Regions from separate parts of the Vibrio sp. HM8-C genome, predicted to be linked through region 2. Evidence: predicted binding sites of a transcription regulator. Region 2 holds the regulator's gene; each other region holds the start of a gene.
What was found. Region 2 encodes MetJ, which represses methionine synthesis genes. Its sites were predicted from a motif close to TTAGACNTNTANANGTCTAA; they were not measured.

Region 1: metE (5-methyltetrahydropteroyltriglutamate--homocysteine S-methyltransferase) is a predicted target of MetJ. The motif match lies at 1,608-1,627, and genes of this name have one in related genera.
Region 3: metN (methionine ABC transporter ATP-binding protein MetN) is a predicted target of MetJ. The motif match lies at 2,898-2,917, and genes of this name have one in related genera.

Annotation. Positions count from the first base shown of each region.
Region 1 covers NZ_JBMMKS010000001.1:556,037-560,325, forward strand. Annotated here, with positions in the region: gene ACOSVQ_RS02570 (hypothetical protein) at 12-1,358, opposite strand; gene metE (5-methyltetrahydropteroyltriglutamate--homocysteine S-methyltransferase) at 1,664-3,973, shown strand; gene ACOSVQ_RS02580 (GspS/AspS pilotin family protein) at 4,073-4,289, opposite strand, start outside.
Region 2 covers NZ_JBMMKS010000025.1:4,491-8,779, forward strand. Annotated here, with positions in the region: gene ACOSVQ_RS19870 (bifunctional aspartate kinase/homoserine dehydrogenase II) at 1-772, opposite strand, end outside; gene ACOSVQ_RS19875 (O-succinylhomoserine (thiol)-lyase) at 772-1,938, opposite strand; gene metJ (met regulon transcriptional regulator MetJ) at 2,154-2,471, shown strand; gene ACOSVQ_RS19885 (malic enzyme-like NAD(P)-binding protein) at 2,580-3,857, opposite strand; gene rpmE (50S ribosomal protein L31) at 4,049-4,267, opposite strand.
Region 3 covers NZ_JBMMKS010000001.1:155,990-160,278, forward strand. Annotated here, with positions in the region: gene ACOSVQ_RS00685 (Zn-ribbon-containing protein) at 1-87, shown strand, start outside; gene ACOSVQ_RS00690 (MetQ/NlpA family lipoprotein) at 202-1,011, opposite strand; gene ACOSVQ_RS00695 (methionine ABC transporter permease) at 1,046-1,723, opposite strand; gene metN (methionine ABC transporter ATP-binding protein MetN) at 1,713-2,747, opposite strand; gene gmhB (D-glycero-beta-D-manno-heptose 1,7-bisphosphate 7-phosphatase) at 3,015-3,572, shown strand; gene ACOSVQ_RS00710 (MliC family protein) at 3,668-4,027, shown strand; gene treR (trehalose operon repressor TreR) at 4,108-4,289, shown strand, end outside.

The DNA of each region.
Region 1 (4,289 bases), on a different contig from region 2:
AGGTCTAGAACTTAGCGCTCGCCACCGATTTTGAAGATCTCATCTTGAGCAATGGCAACAACACTATCGATGCTGACAGTGTCCTGAATGTTCGAAATCAGTCGGGTTGCTTTCAGTTTTAGCTCATGGCCTGAATACGCTTCTTCGCTGAGCTTGTAGAGTATTTTATTGAGTACTCGTGTCGCGTTTTCTGTTGAACACTTGGGTAATAAGATAATGAGCTCATCTTCAAATTTGGTGTTTTTGATGATGTAGTCGCTGCCTCGAATAAATGATCCAATCACTTCAATGATATGGCTATGTGCTTGAGGAACCACATTCAACGTTTTGGCTTCATCAAGATTGTATTTAACCAGAATCAGAGAATTCTCAGCGTTAGTTTTTACCACCTCTTCCAGATGGCGAGACTCAGTGATGTCGTAGTTATACACTGCAATGTCATCAACCAGCTTGTTGAACTGAACATCATAGAAGCTCTCTTTTCCTTCGACAATGTTACGTGTCAGCCTATCCAGCTCTCTCTTTTTCAGAATTAGGAACAGGATGAAGAAGATCAGCGAAGAGTACTGAATGATTAAGTAGGATTTACTAAACCAAACGTTCAGGTATGACACCTTTAGTCTGACGATCGTTTTAGCATCTACAGGGTAGTCCTGATGAAATTGTAGTACTGGGATATCTGAATCGGAGAAACTGTAGACGTTCTTGCCGTTGTAATACTCTTTGTTGATATAGGTATGGGCATTAAAAATGTTTGCTACAGGAATATCGAGAATCAAACTACCTATGTTTGTCTCATCTTTGGTCAGTGGACGAGTCAACGTCATCGCAACATTACCTGACGGATCCTGAAGAATATCGTAGGTGTAGTTGATGTTTGGCAGCTTTGCGTTGTAGTAAAGCAGCGCACAATAATCAGAAGTTTGACAGGCAATGGCATTTTTAAAGCTTGAACGATTAACAGGCTTTATTCTGTAAAACAGTGTGTTGTTGTTAAGCGATAAGTAGCTTAAATCATTAACATATTCGTCCTTAATCAGGTAAGGACTCTCTTCGACGATGTTCGTTAAAGTTTGAAGAACAGTAGCATCGACAATGCTAATTCTCTCATTGTTGTATAGGTCTAAAATGTCTTTGGTTTTTATTGTGTCTGTGTCGTGTTTTACCGCTAGGCTCGCCATTACGCTTTTGGACACGATGTTCAGACGGTCTCTTGCTGAATCAAAAACAGAAATGAAATTTTCAAAACTGTATTTTTTGTCGTTAATTATATGCTTAGTGGCAAAGCTAATATGAATGGCACTTAATAAAGTACCTAAACATAGGCTTACCAAGATGGTCAGCAGGATTTTTTTCATCACTCAAACTCAAAATAGGGGTTAAAACTAAACTCACTATTTTAGGTCTGAGCCATTTTTGCTGTATGTAGGATTAGTCTGTTTGTCTTAACGTAAAGGCTGTTTACAGGGTGAGCTTCAACGTCAAATCGAGTCTGTATTTCACAAATGTTTGAGTGTCACAGTATCGCTTAAATTATCCACATGAATATTTTTAATAAACAAGTTGAATATTAGTTGATTGTTTCATGAAGCCGTTGGGGTGATAGTTTAGCCATCCAGACATCTTTTGTGTTTGGCCTCAGCTTAACAAAAGGAACGATCACATGGCGACTATTACACATATTTTGGGCTATCCACGTATTGGCGAAAAACGCGAACTTAAATTTGCACTAGAAAAATACTGGCGTGGTGACATCACTCAACAAGAACTAAAAGCGGTTGGTAGTGAAATTCGACACAACAACTGGGCGTTACAAAAATCAGCAGGTTTAAGCTTCGCGACTGCGGGCGATTTCGCATGGTACGATCATGTACTCACCACCACATTACTGCTTGGACACGTGCCTGCTCGTCATAATCCATCTCATAACAAAGATAGCTTTCCTGACCTTGATACACTGTTCCGTGTTGGTCGTGGTCAATCGCAAAGTACATGTGGCTGTAATGGCAGTGCCGCATCAGATATGACTAAGTGGTTCAACACCAACTACCACTACATCGTTCCTGAATTCAGCTCAGACGATAAATTTGAAGTCAGCTGGCCACAACTGTTTGAAGAGGTGAACGAAGCCATTAAAACGGGAGCGAATGTAAAACCGGTTCTATTAGGGCCTGTGAGCTACCTGTATCTCGGAAAAGAAGTCGAAGAGGATTTTGACCGTTTGACTTTACTACCTCGTTTACTGACGGCATACCAAAACATTTTGTCGAAGTTGGCCAAACAAGGGGTTGAGTGGGTGCAAATTGATGAGCCCGTTCTAGCACTTGAGCTTGAAAGCCAATGGCAGGACGCATTTAAATTGGCGTATCAGGTGCTGCAAGGAGACGTTAAAGTACTGCTTACCACATACTTTGACTCAGTGATTGATACTCTCGACAAGATAGTTGCACTGCCAGTGAATGGACTTCATATCGACATTTCCGCTGCGCCACAACAGCTAGATAGCGTACTAAACAAACTGCCTGAGCATTGGGTGCTGTCAGTAGGCGCTATCAACGGCAGAAACGTATGGCGAGCAGATTTGGGTCGTCTTCGTAATCAGCTACAACCGGTGAAAGACAAATTAGGTGATCGCCTTTGGGTCGCAAGTTCATGTTCACTTCTACATAGCCCAGTTGATTTAGAGCTTGAGCAGAATCTTTCGGCAGAGGTGCGTAGCTGGTTTGCGTTTGCCAAACAGAAAGTGACGGAAGTTGCTGTACTTGGACGAGCATTGGATGGCGAACAAGATGCCATTCTGGCTTGTGATACTTATAGTCAGCCAATAGTAAAGCGAAAGACAGCAACCCACGTCAACAAGCCACAGGTACAAGCTCGAGTAAATGCTATTACAGCTTCGTTGGCGGAAAGAAGTGAGCCGTATAAGCAAAGAGCGGCGAAACAAGCGAAGCAGCTTGGTTTGCCATTGTTCCCAACCACAACTATTGGTTCGTTTCCTCAAACCGGCGAGATTCGTACTCAACGCAGCGCATTCCGAACAGGAGTATTGCCAGAGGCTGAGTATATTACTGCGCTGAAAGGGCACATTGCTGATGCTGTAAAGCGTCAAGAGGCTCTAGGGTTAGATGTGTTAGTACATGGTGAAGCAGAGCGTAACGATATGGTTGAGTACTTTGCAGAAAACCTCGCTGGTTTTCAAACCACGCAATTTGGTTGGGTGCAAAGTTATGGTTCACGCTGCGTGAAGCCAGCGATTGTCGTCGCAGATATTGAACGTGAAAAGCCAATGACGGTGGAATGGTCTAGCTACGCACAGTCCCTGACCAAAAAGAAGATGAAAGGCATGCTGACTGGTCCTGTTACCATCTTATGCTGGACATTCCCACGTGAAGACATCAGCCGCAAAGAGATTGCGCAGCAATTGGCTCTGGCACTGCGTGATGAAGTGTCTGATCTTCAAAATGCGGGCATTAATATCATTCAGATTGATGAACCAGCCATTCGTGAAGGTTTGCCACTGAAGAAGCGTGACCACAAAACGTATTTAGATTGGGCAGTTGAATCATTCAAAATCTCTGCGGCAAGTGCAGCAGCAGAAACGCAGATCCATACTCACATGTGTTACAGCGAGTTCAATGAAATCATCGATTCGGTTGCTGCACTGGATGCCGATGTGATTACCATTGAGACTTCCCGTTCGAATATGGAACTGCTGAAGGCGTTTGAAGACTTTAACTATCCAAATGAAATTGGCCCAGGTGTTTACGATATACATTCACCAAACATTCCGACTCAGGAATGGATTGAAGGCCTGTTACGTAAAGCAGCTACGAAAATTCCGGCAGAACGTTTATGGGTCAACCCAGACTGTGGATTGAAAACACGTAACTGGAAAGAGGTTGAAGCTTCGCTCATCAATATGGTGTTAGCTGCGAAAACCTTACGAGAAGAAGCACAAAGTAACGCGGCTTAAATATCAGCTACACTTCGGTTACAAAAGGTAGAAAAGCATAAGGGGCTCATTTGAGCCCCTTATTGATGTACAAAACTCTCTATTGATGCACAAACATAGCTATTGAGTGGTACAGGTTTGATTGGTAATCAGCTCATCAACCATTAGCTGTCCGCGGGTGTTACGCACTTTTATGCGATAGCTTAAACCCACTTCCAAATTGGCTTTAATATTTTTATCTGAACAAAAGGTTTTAATGCTGGTTTGCAAAATCTGCGTAACAGGTTTGGCATTTTTGTCGTCAGCGTTATACACCATCATCATTTCAATGGTGGTA
Region 2 (4,289 bases):
GTGCAGCAAGGCGAGCCAGCTCGTTGGCTTCATCCAAACGTAAAAGAGGCAGTAGGCATGCGTTCGCTACGATACGTGGGTCTGCGCTATATACACCAGCGACGTCACTCCAAATCGTTACACGAGCAACGTCAGCTAACGCACCGATGACCGTTGCAGAATAGTCTGAACCATTGCGACCAAGTAGAACGGTATCACCTTGGTCATTCTGAGCCATAAAGCCGGTAATCACGATACGATGATGTGCATGCTGAGCGAGTACTTTTTTCAGTAGCGGATAAGAGCGTGAACGGTCTACTTCAGGCTGAGTGCCTGCTTCTGCACGTAGGAACTCGCGAGCGTCTTGTGAAACCGCTGGCAAATTACTTTGGTTGAGCAGCGCTGCTAACAAACGAGCTGACCACATTTCACCATGTCCAAGCACGGCAGCTTGCTGTGCTTTGGTCAGTGGCGCGGTTAGCTCACCTAAGCGAATAAACTCACCGTTTACTTGAGTTAACAGATTGTCAGCAACTTCACCTTCAAGTAAGTCTTCAACCAGTTTGCATTGGAACTGACGTAATGATTGCAGTGTTTCATGGGCAACACGGCCGTCTTTGTTCAATGCTTCCAAAAATGCGATTAAGCGGTTGGTGGTTTTACCCGCCGCTGAAACAACCACCAAATCTTCAGGTTGTGAGTATTCTTTTAGAATGTTCGCGACACGCAAATAACACTCTGGATCTGCTAAGCTACTACCGCCAAATTTATGTAGCTGGCGTGAAACAGTCATTAAAACTTCTCCTTAGCTTTGGTAAAGGCTTGGTCCAAATCAGCGATAAGATCCGACGCATCTTCCAAGCCAACTGACAAGCGCAGTAATAGTTGAGAAATGCCTGCTTCAGCAAGTGCTGCTTCGCCCATCGCTCGGTGAGTCATGCTCGCCGGATGGCAGATCAAACTTTCTACACCACCTAGAGATTCTGCAAGAGAGAAAAGCTCTAGTTCACCAACAAAGTACTTCAGTTGCTCGTAGCTACCAGCAAACTCAAAACTCAGCATTGAGCCAAAACCTAGCTGCTGTTTCTTCGCAATCTCATGCCCTGGATGCTCAGGCAGGCTAGGGTGATAAATGGTTTTGATCAGTGACTGTGATTTCAAATAATCCAAAATTTGCAGAGAACTTTCCTCATGCACACGCATACGTGCGCCAAGAGTACGGATACCACGTAGCGTCATATAGCTATCAAATGGTGTGCCCGTTGCACCAATACAGTTACCCCACCAAGCTAGTTCTTCAGCATGAGCTTTGGTTTTACTGATCACCACACCGCCAATCACATCTGAGTGACCATTGATGAACTTGGTGGTTGAGTGGATAACAAAGTCAGCACCCAGCGTTAGCGGCTTTTGGTAAACCGGAGTTAAGAATGTGTTGTCTACAGCAACTAGAGCGCCGACGGCTTTTGCTTGTTGGCAGATTTTCTCGATATCAACCACTCGCACTAACGGATTCGACGGAGTTTCTAACAGCACGAGTTTTGGTTTTTTCGACAATGCCGCTGCAAGTGCTTGTTCATCAGATTGATCAACAAAAAGCACTTTGAAATCGCCTTTGTTTGAACGAGTATTGAACAAACGGTAAGTGCCGCCGTAGCAATCGTGTGGTGCAACAATGAAGTCGTTAGGGCCAAGTAATGTTGACGCAAGCAGGTTTAGCGCGGAAGTACCGCAGTTAGTAACGACTGCACCTTCACCGCTTTCTAATTCGTAGAGTGCCTTTTCTAATAAGCCACGGTTTGGGTTGCCGGAACGGGTATAGTCATATTGAGGCACTTCACCAAACGCAGGGAAGCCATAGTTAGTCGATAAATAAATTGGCGGAACGACTGCGTGATATTGAGTATCTGATTCGATTCCGGTACGAACTGCGATTGTAGCTGGCTTGCGTTTGGTCATGAGTGTTTCCTTTCCTGAGACTCTTAAATAGACATCCAAATTCACAGTAAGAATACATGTGTTCGTCTATATTGGGGAATTGCATCTTACTTTACTTCTCATTTTTTGAGACGTCAATACTTCTAGACGTCTATATGTCTTTGCTTATGGCAGTAAATCCCGCTAAAATCTAGCCTTTGGAATTATTACTCGAATTCGAACAATGAAGGTGCGCAATGGCAGACTGGAACGGTGAATATATAAGCCCCTATGCAGAGCATGGAAAAAAAAGTGAGCAGGTGAAAAAAATCACCGTATCAATTCCACTTAAGGTATTGAAAATACTCACAGATGAGCGTACTCGCCGCCAGATCAACAACCTGCGTCATGCGACCAACAGTGAGCTTTTATGTGAAGCATTCTTACATGCTTATACTGGTCAGCCACTACCTACGGATGAAGATTTACGTAAAGACCGTCCGGACGATATTCCAGCAGAAGTGAAAGCGCTAATGACAGAAATGGGCATTGAGTTCGAGGCTTACGACGACTAATTGCTGTCGTTAATCTGTTTTTCCGCCCAATTGTGCAGATATGTGTAAAAAGCCCTGATTTGAATCAGGGCTTTTTTGATGCTATTGCGTTCAATGCAGTAACTGAATTTAGTTCGCCATGTAGTTTTCTGGCATCTCGATACGAGCAACACCAGAATCAATAGCGGCTTGAGCAACTGCTTTTGCTACACGTGGTAGTAAGCGTGGATCCATCGGTTTCGGGATGATGTATTCTTTACCGAACGTGAGTGAATCAACACCTGCGGCTTTCAATACTTCTTCTGGTACTGGTTCTTTCGCTAATTCGCGAATGGCCGCAACCGCAGCGAGTTTCATTTCATCGTTAATCACTTTCGCACGCACATCGAGCGCACCACGGAAGATAAATGGGAAACACAGTACGTTATTCACTTGGTTTGGATAATCACTGCGACCTGTACCCATGATTAAATCGTCACGTACAGCGTGTGCAAGAGCCGGTTTGATTTCTGGATCTGGGTTTGAACATGCAAACACAACAGGCTTCTCCGCCATCAGCTTCAGTTCATCTGCGGTGAGTAGATTAGGGCCTGAAACACCTAAGAACAGGTCTGCACCTTTGATAACATCTTCAAGTGTGCGTTTGTCTGTGTTGTTAGCAAATAACTGTTTGTATTCGTTGATATCATCACGACGAGTATGAATCACACCTTTACGGTCAAGCATGTAGATTTTTTCACGCATCGCACCGCATTTAATTAGCAGCTCCATACATGCGACTGCTGCAGCGCCAGCGCCCAAACACACGATAGTACATTCATTAAGCTGTTTGCCTTGCAGCTCGATAGCGTTCAGCATACCTGCCGCGGTAACAATTGCGGTACCGTGTTGGTCGTCGTGGAATACAGGTACATCACAACGTTCAATCAAGCGACGTTCAATTTCAAAACAATCTGGAGCTTTGATGTCTTCGAGGTTGATACCACCAAAGGTATCTGCGATGTTAGCAACCGTATCAACGAACTCATCGATAGTGCGATGTTTCACTTGAATGTCGATAGAGTCTAGATTTGCAAAGCGTTTGAATAATAGAGCTTTACCTTCCATAACTGGCTTAGATGCCATAGGACCAAGGTTACCTAAACCGAGGATGGCTGTACCGTTAGAAATTACCGCAACGGTATTGCCTTTGGCTGTGTATTTATAAACGTTTTCTACGTTTTGTGCGATTTCGCGAACGGGTTCTGCAACGCCTGGGCTGTATGCGAGAGCTAAGTCTTTTGCTGAATCGGCTGGTTTGGTTAGCGCGACGGCAATTTTTCCTGGAGTCGGTAGAGCGTGGTAGTCGAGGGCTTGCTGACGAAAAGCTTCTTCCTCGGTGAGTTCATGGCGATCATTATTGGACATTAGGTGGAGCCTTATTGTTTTTGTTAAGGCCACTCATTCTAGAGTATGTCAATGGATCTTCATAGTTTTGATACGCGAGAAATAGAGCTCCTAAGACCAGATTCTTTGGTTCGAAATGTTGAGGTTTCGGAACGTTAGAAACTAAAAAGGACGCCGTAGCGTCCTTTTTTGAATCTTCGCGTAAAGTAAAATTACTTCTTGCTAGATAGAGCGCCGAAACGCTTGTTGAAGCGATCAACACGACCACCAGTATCAACGATACGTTGCTTACCAGAGTAGAATGGGTGGCACTTGTCACATACGTCTAGGTGCATTGTGTCTTTACCTAGAGTAGAGTTGAAAACGAAAGAGTTGCCGCAAGAGCAAGTCGCGTTTACTGCTTTGTATTCTGGGTGGATACCAGCTTTCATGGGATAACCTCAAATTAGGCCG
Region 3 (4,289 bases), on a different contig from region 2:
TTAGAAGAACCCTTGCATGACATTTTTCATTTCAAGTGCGATAACTGCCGAATCGTTTCTAACATCTCTTGGGATCATCTGAAGTAATTAGTTTTAAAACTTATCGACCGTTCATAAGGCTCAACCACCTTCAATAAAAAGGGCTCCAATCGGAGCCCTTGAACTATCTGACAATTAAAAGTCTTAGCAATAATCTAGTGATTACCAGCCTTTAACTGCGCCACCGTGGAAAATTTCTGAAGCGCCGTTTGCTACTTCATCTGTTTGGTAAGCTTTTAGGAAATTTTGTACGTTTTCAGCGTTTACGTTGTCTTCACGAGCAACAAGCAGGTTAACGTAAGGTGATTCTTTGTTTTCTACGAAGATACCATCTTTCTCTGGAGTCAGATTGATAGAGCTTGCGTAAGTTGTGTTGATGATAGAAAGCGTAACGTCATCAAGAGAACGTGGAAGTTGAGCTGCGTCTAGTTCAACGATCTTAATGTTTTTAGGGTTTTCTACGATGTCACGTACAGTTGCTAGTAGACCAACGTCTTCACGTAGTTTTAGTAGACCTTGTTGCTCAAGTAGAAGCAGAGAACGGCCTAGGTTTGTTGGATCGTTTGGTACTGCAATACGGTCACCGTCTTGGATCTCATCAACAGATTTCACTTGTTTTGAGTAACCCGCAATTGGGTAAACAAACGTGTTACCAACGATTGCTAGTTTGTAACCACGGTCAGCAATTTGCTGATCTAAGTATGGCTTGTGTTGGAATGCGTTTGCATCGATTGAACCGTCGTCTAGCGCTGCGTTTGGTGTTACGTAATCAGTGAAAGTTACTAGTTCAACATCTAGGTTGTATTTCTCTTTTGCAATTTTTGCAGCGATTTCTGCTACTTGAGCTTCAGCACCAGCAATTACACCAATTTTCACTTTGTTGTTATCAACTTCTTTTTCACCACAGCCAGCTAGCACAAGAGCAGATGCAGCAGCAGCGATGGTCAGTAAACTTTTAAGATTGAATTTCATGGTAATCTCCTTGTTAGAAATTCTTATATCGTTTTTATCTGTGATCAACGCGGCGTACGAATGCATCGCCGATTGATTGAATTATTTGTACTAGAACAATAAGCATGACAACGGTTACAGCCATTATCACGACATCGTAACGGTGGAAACCGTAACGAATAGCCACATCACCTAGGCCACCACCACCTACCGTACCTGCCATTGCTGAATAGCTCACAAGAGTTACTAGCGTGATAGTTACAGAGTTAAGAATGGTTGGCATTGCTTCAGGTAGCAGCACCTTGCGAATGATTTGCATTGGTGTCGCACCCATAGATTGTGCAGCTTCAACAAGACCAGTTGGAACTTCCAACAATGCACCTTCAATCAAGCGAGCGACAAATGGAATAGCGCCGATGGTTAAAGGTACGATTGCTGCTGTTGTGCCGATGAAAGTACCCACAAGCAACTTTGTCACAGGGATAATTGCAACCATCAACACAAGAAACGGTACTGAACGTCCAACGTTGACGATTGCGCCAAGTGCACTGTTCAATTTCGTGTTTTCTAGCAAACCACCTTTTTTAGTGGTGTGAAGAATAACGCCTAGTGGAATACCTAGTGCAAAACCAATAATTCCTGCAACTGCTACCATATACACTGTTTGCCAAGTTGCTGTTAAAAGCAGGTCACCGTTTAGTGATAACCAACTTGTGATGGTATTAAAGGACATAACCAAGTACCTCTACTTTTACTTTATTGTCACGAAGGTATTGAATTGCAGCATTGTCGTTTTCTTCGTTACCGAAGATTTCCGCTACCATCATGCCGAACTTCACACCGCCAGCGTAATCAAGGTCGGAACTTAAGATGCTGACATCGATATTGAACTTACGTGAAATTTGCGACATCAATGGCGCGTCTACTGTGGCGCCAGTAAATTCTAAGCGCACCAATGGGTAACTGCCTTCAACTCGTGTTTGCTGTAAGCGTGCTTGATAATCATCTGGAATTGATAAATCCAATGTTGAGCGAATGAACTGGTGTGCAAGTTCTGTTTTTGGATGAGCAAAGATTTCACCCACAGTGCCTTTTTCTACCAACTCGCCATCACCGATGATAGCCACTTCATGACAAATACTTTTTACTACATCCATCTCGTGAGTAATCAACAAGATAGTGATATTTAACTTACGGTTAATCTCTTTCAATAGCTCAAGAATTGACTGTGTCGTCGCTGGATCAAGAGCACTGGTTGCTTCGTCACACAGCAATACTTTTGGATCAGACGCTAGAGCACGAGCTATCGCAACACGTTGCTTTTGGCCACCACTTAAGTTTGATGGATAAGTGTCACGTTTCTCTGAAAGACCAACCAGTTGAAGAAGTTCAGACACTTTCTTATCAATGTGTGCTGCACTTTTACCTGATAGCTCTAGTGGCAGAGCAACGTTTTCAAACACAGTACGTGATGAAAGCAGATTAAAATGCTGGAAAATCATACCGATGTTACGGCGTGCTTCGCTCAATTGTTTCGAGCTAAGCTTCGTTAGATCAACACCATCAACAATAACGCTACCGTTAGTTGGGCGTTCTAGCATGTTCACACAACGAATCAGAGTACTTTTACCAGCACCTGAAGAGCCAATAACACCGAAGATTGTGCCTTGTTGGATGTTAAGGTTGATGTCTTTTAAGGCATTGATTTCTTTCGTGCCTTGATAGAACACCTTGTTGACGTGACTAATCTCAATCATTGAAAAACCTGCGCAGGGATAAATCTTGGTTGTTTTGTAACGAGTTACCTTTGTATTACTAAAATAGTAGTAACAACAGAATAAAATATTTAACTCGTTCTAACTTGGTAGAGGATGCTATGGCTTAACTAACTTCAAGTCAATAGATATTTTTACGTCTAGACGTCTAAATGGTCATTCGAGAGAGATCGTTAAGTAATTAGATAGTGATGAAAGAAATAAAGCGTGCAATAATTCGCGTAGTTTGACTTTATAGAGATGAATATTTTGGCGAAACCAGCTGTGTTTTTAGACCGTGACGGCGTGATAAACGTGGATCATGGCTATGTAAGCGACGAACATGACTTTGAGTTTATCGATGGTGTTTTTGATGCAACGAAAAAGCTGCATGAAATGGGTTACTTGCTTGTGCTTGTTACTAACCAATCAGGTATTGCTCGTGGCATGTTTAGCGAAGATCGTTTTCTTTCATTAACACAGTGGATGGATTGGAATTTCGTTGATAACGGCGTCGAACTCGATGGCATTTATTACTGCCCTCACCACGCAGAACATGGTGTAGGTAAATATAAAGAAGATTGCGATTGCCGTAAGCCTAAGCCAGGTATGTTTATCTCAGCTCGAGATTTTCTAAAAATCGACATGGCGAATTCTGTTATGGTGGGCGATAAAGCCGAAGACATGATGGCCGCCGAAGCTGCTGGTGTAGGTACTAAAATTTTAGTGCGCACTGGTAAGCCTGTGACAGAAAAAGGTGAAAGTTTAGCGACCGTTGTACTGGACAGTTTGCGCGATGTGCCTAACTATTTAAAAGAGCGCAAATAATACCATTACAAGTAATCGGTAGTAGATACATTGCTGGGTTTGGTATTAGGAGGTCGCTTGTGCGGCCTTTTTTATTACTAAAAGAGAGAATCATCATGAAGAGAAACGATAACCTTGTTGCGTTTTGCCTGATGGCACTATCTTTGACTGCATTAACCGCCTGCTCAAGCTCAACTGAAGTCGATGGGCTTAAAGTTAAAGACAGTGATTTCCAACATTACGTGTGTGACGATGAGAAGCAGTTTGACGTGGCTTATGTATCGTCTGAAAACGCAGTATTGAGGACGTCTGAAAGCATGTACCGTTTAGTCAGTATTCCAACAGGCTCAGGGGCAAAATACATACTGGATGATCACACCTCTGTGGTCGTTAATCCTGTTACCTTGTTCACGAAAGGCAACGACGCTAGGTTAGAAGTCAAAGGTATTATCTATAAAACTTGCCGGATAGAGTGAATTTTTGCTTATATATGGCCTAGAGCATAAGTAGTGCGGTGGTTTCGCCACCGCTTTTATCACCTTGCAGACCATATTTCATGAGCAAAAAACTCACCATTCTTGATATCGCAAAACTTTCCGGAGTCGGTAAATCTACCGTTTCTCGCGTACTCACCAATGATCCAAAAGTGAAGCCTGAAACTCGAGAGAAGGTAGAGAAGGTAATTGCAGAATCGGGTTACGTTCCTTCAAAGTCAGCACAGCTTATGCGTGGTGGCAG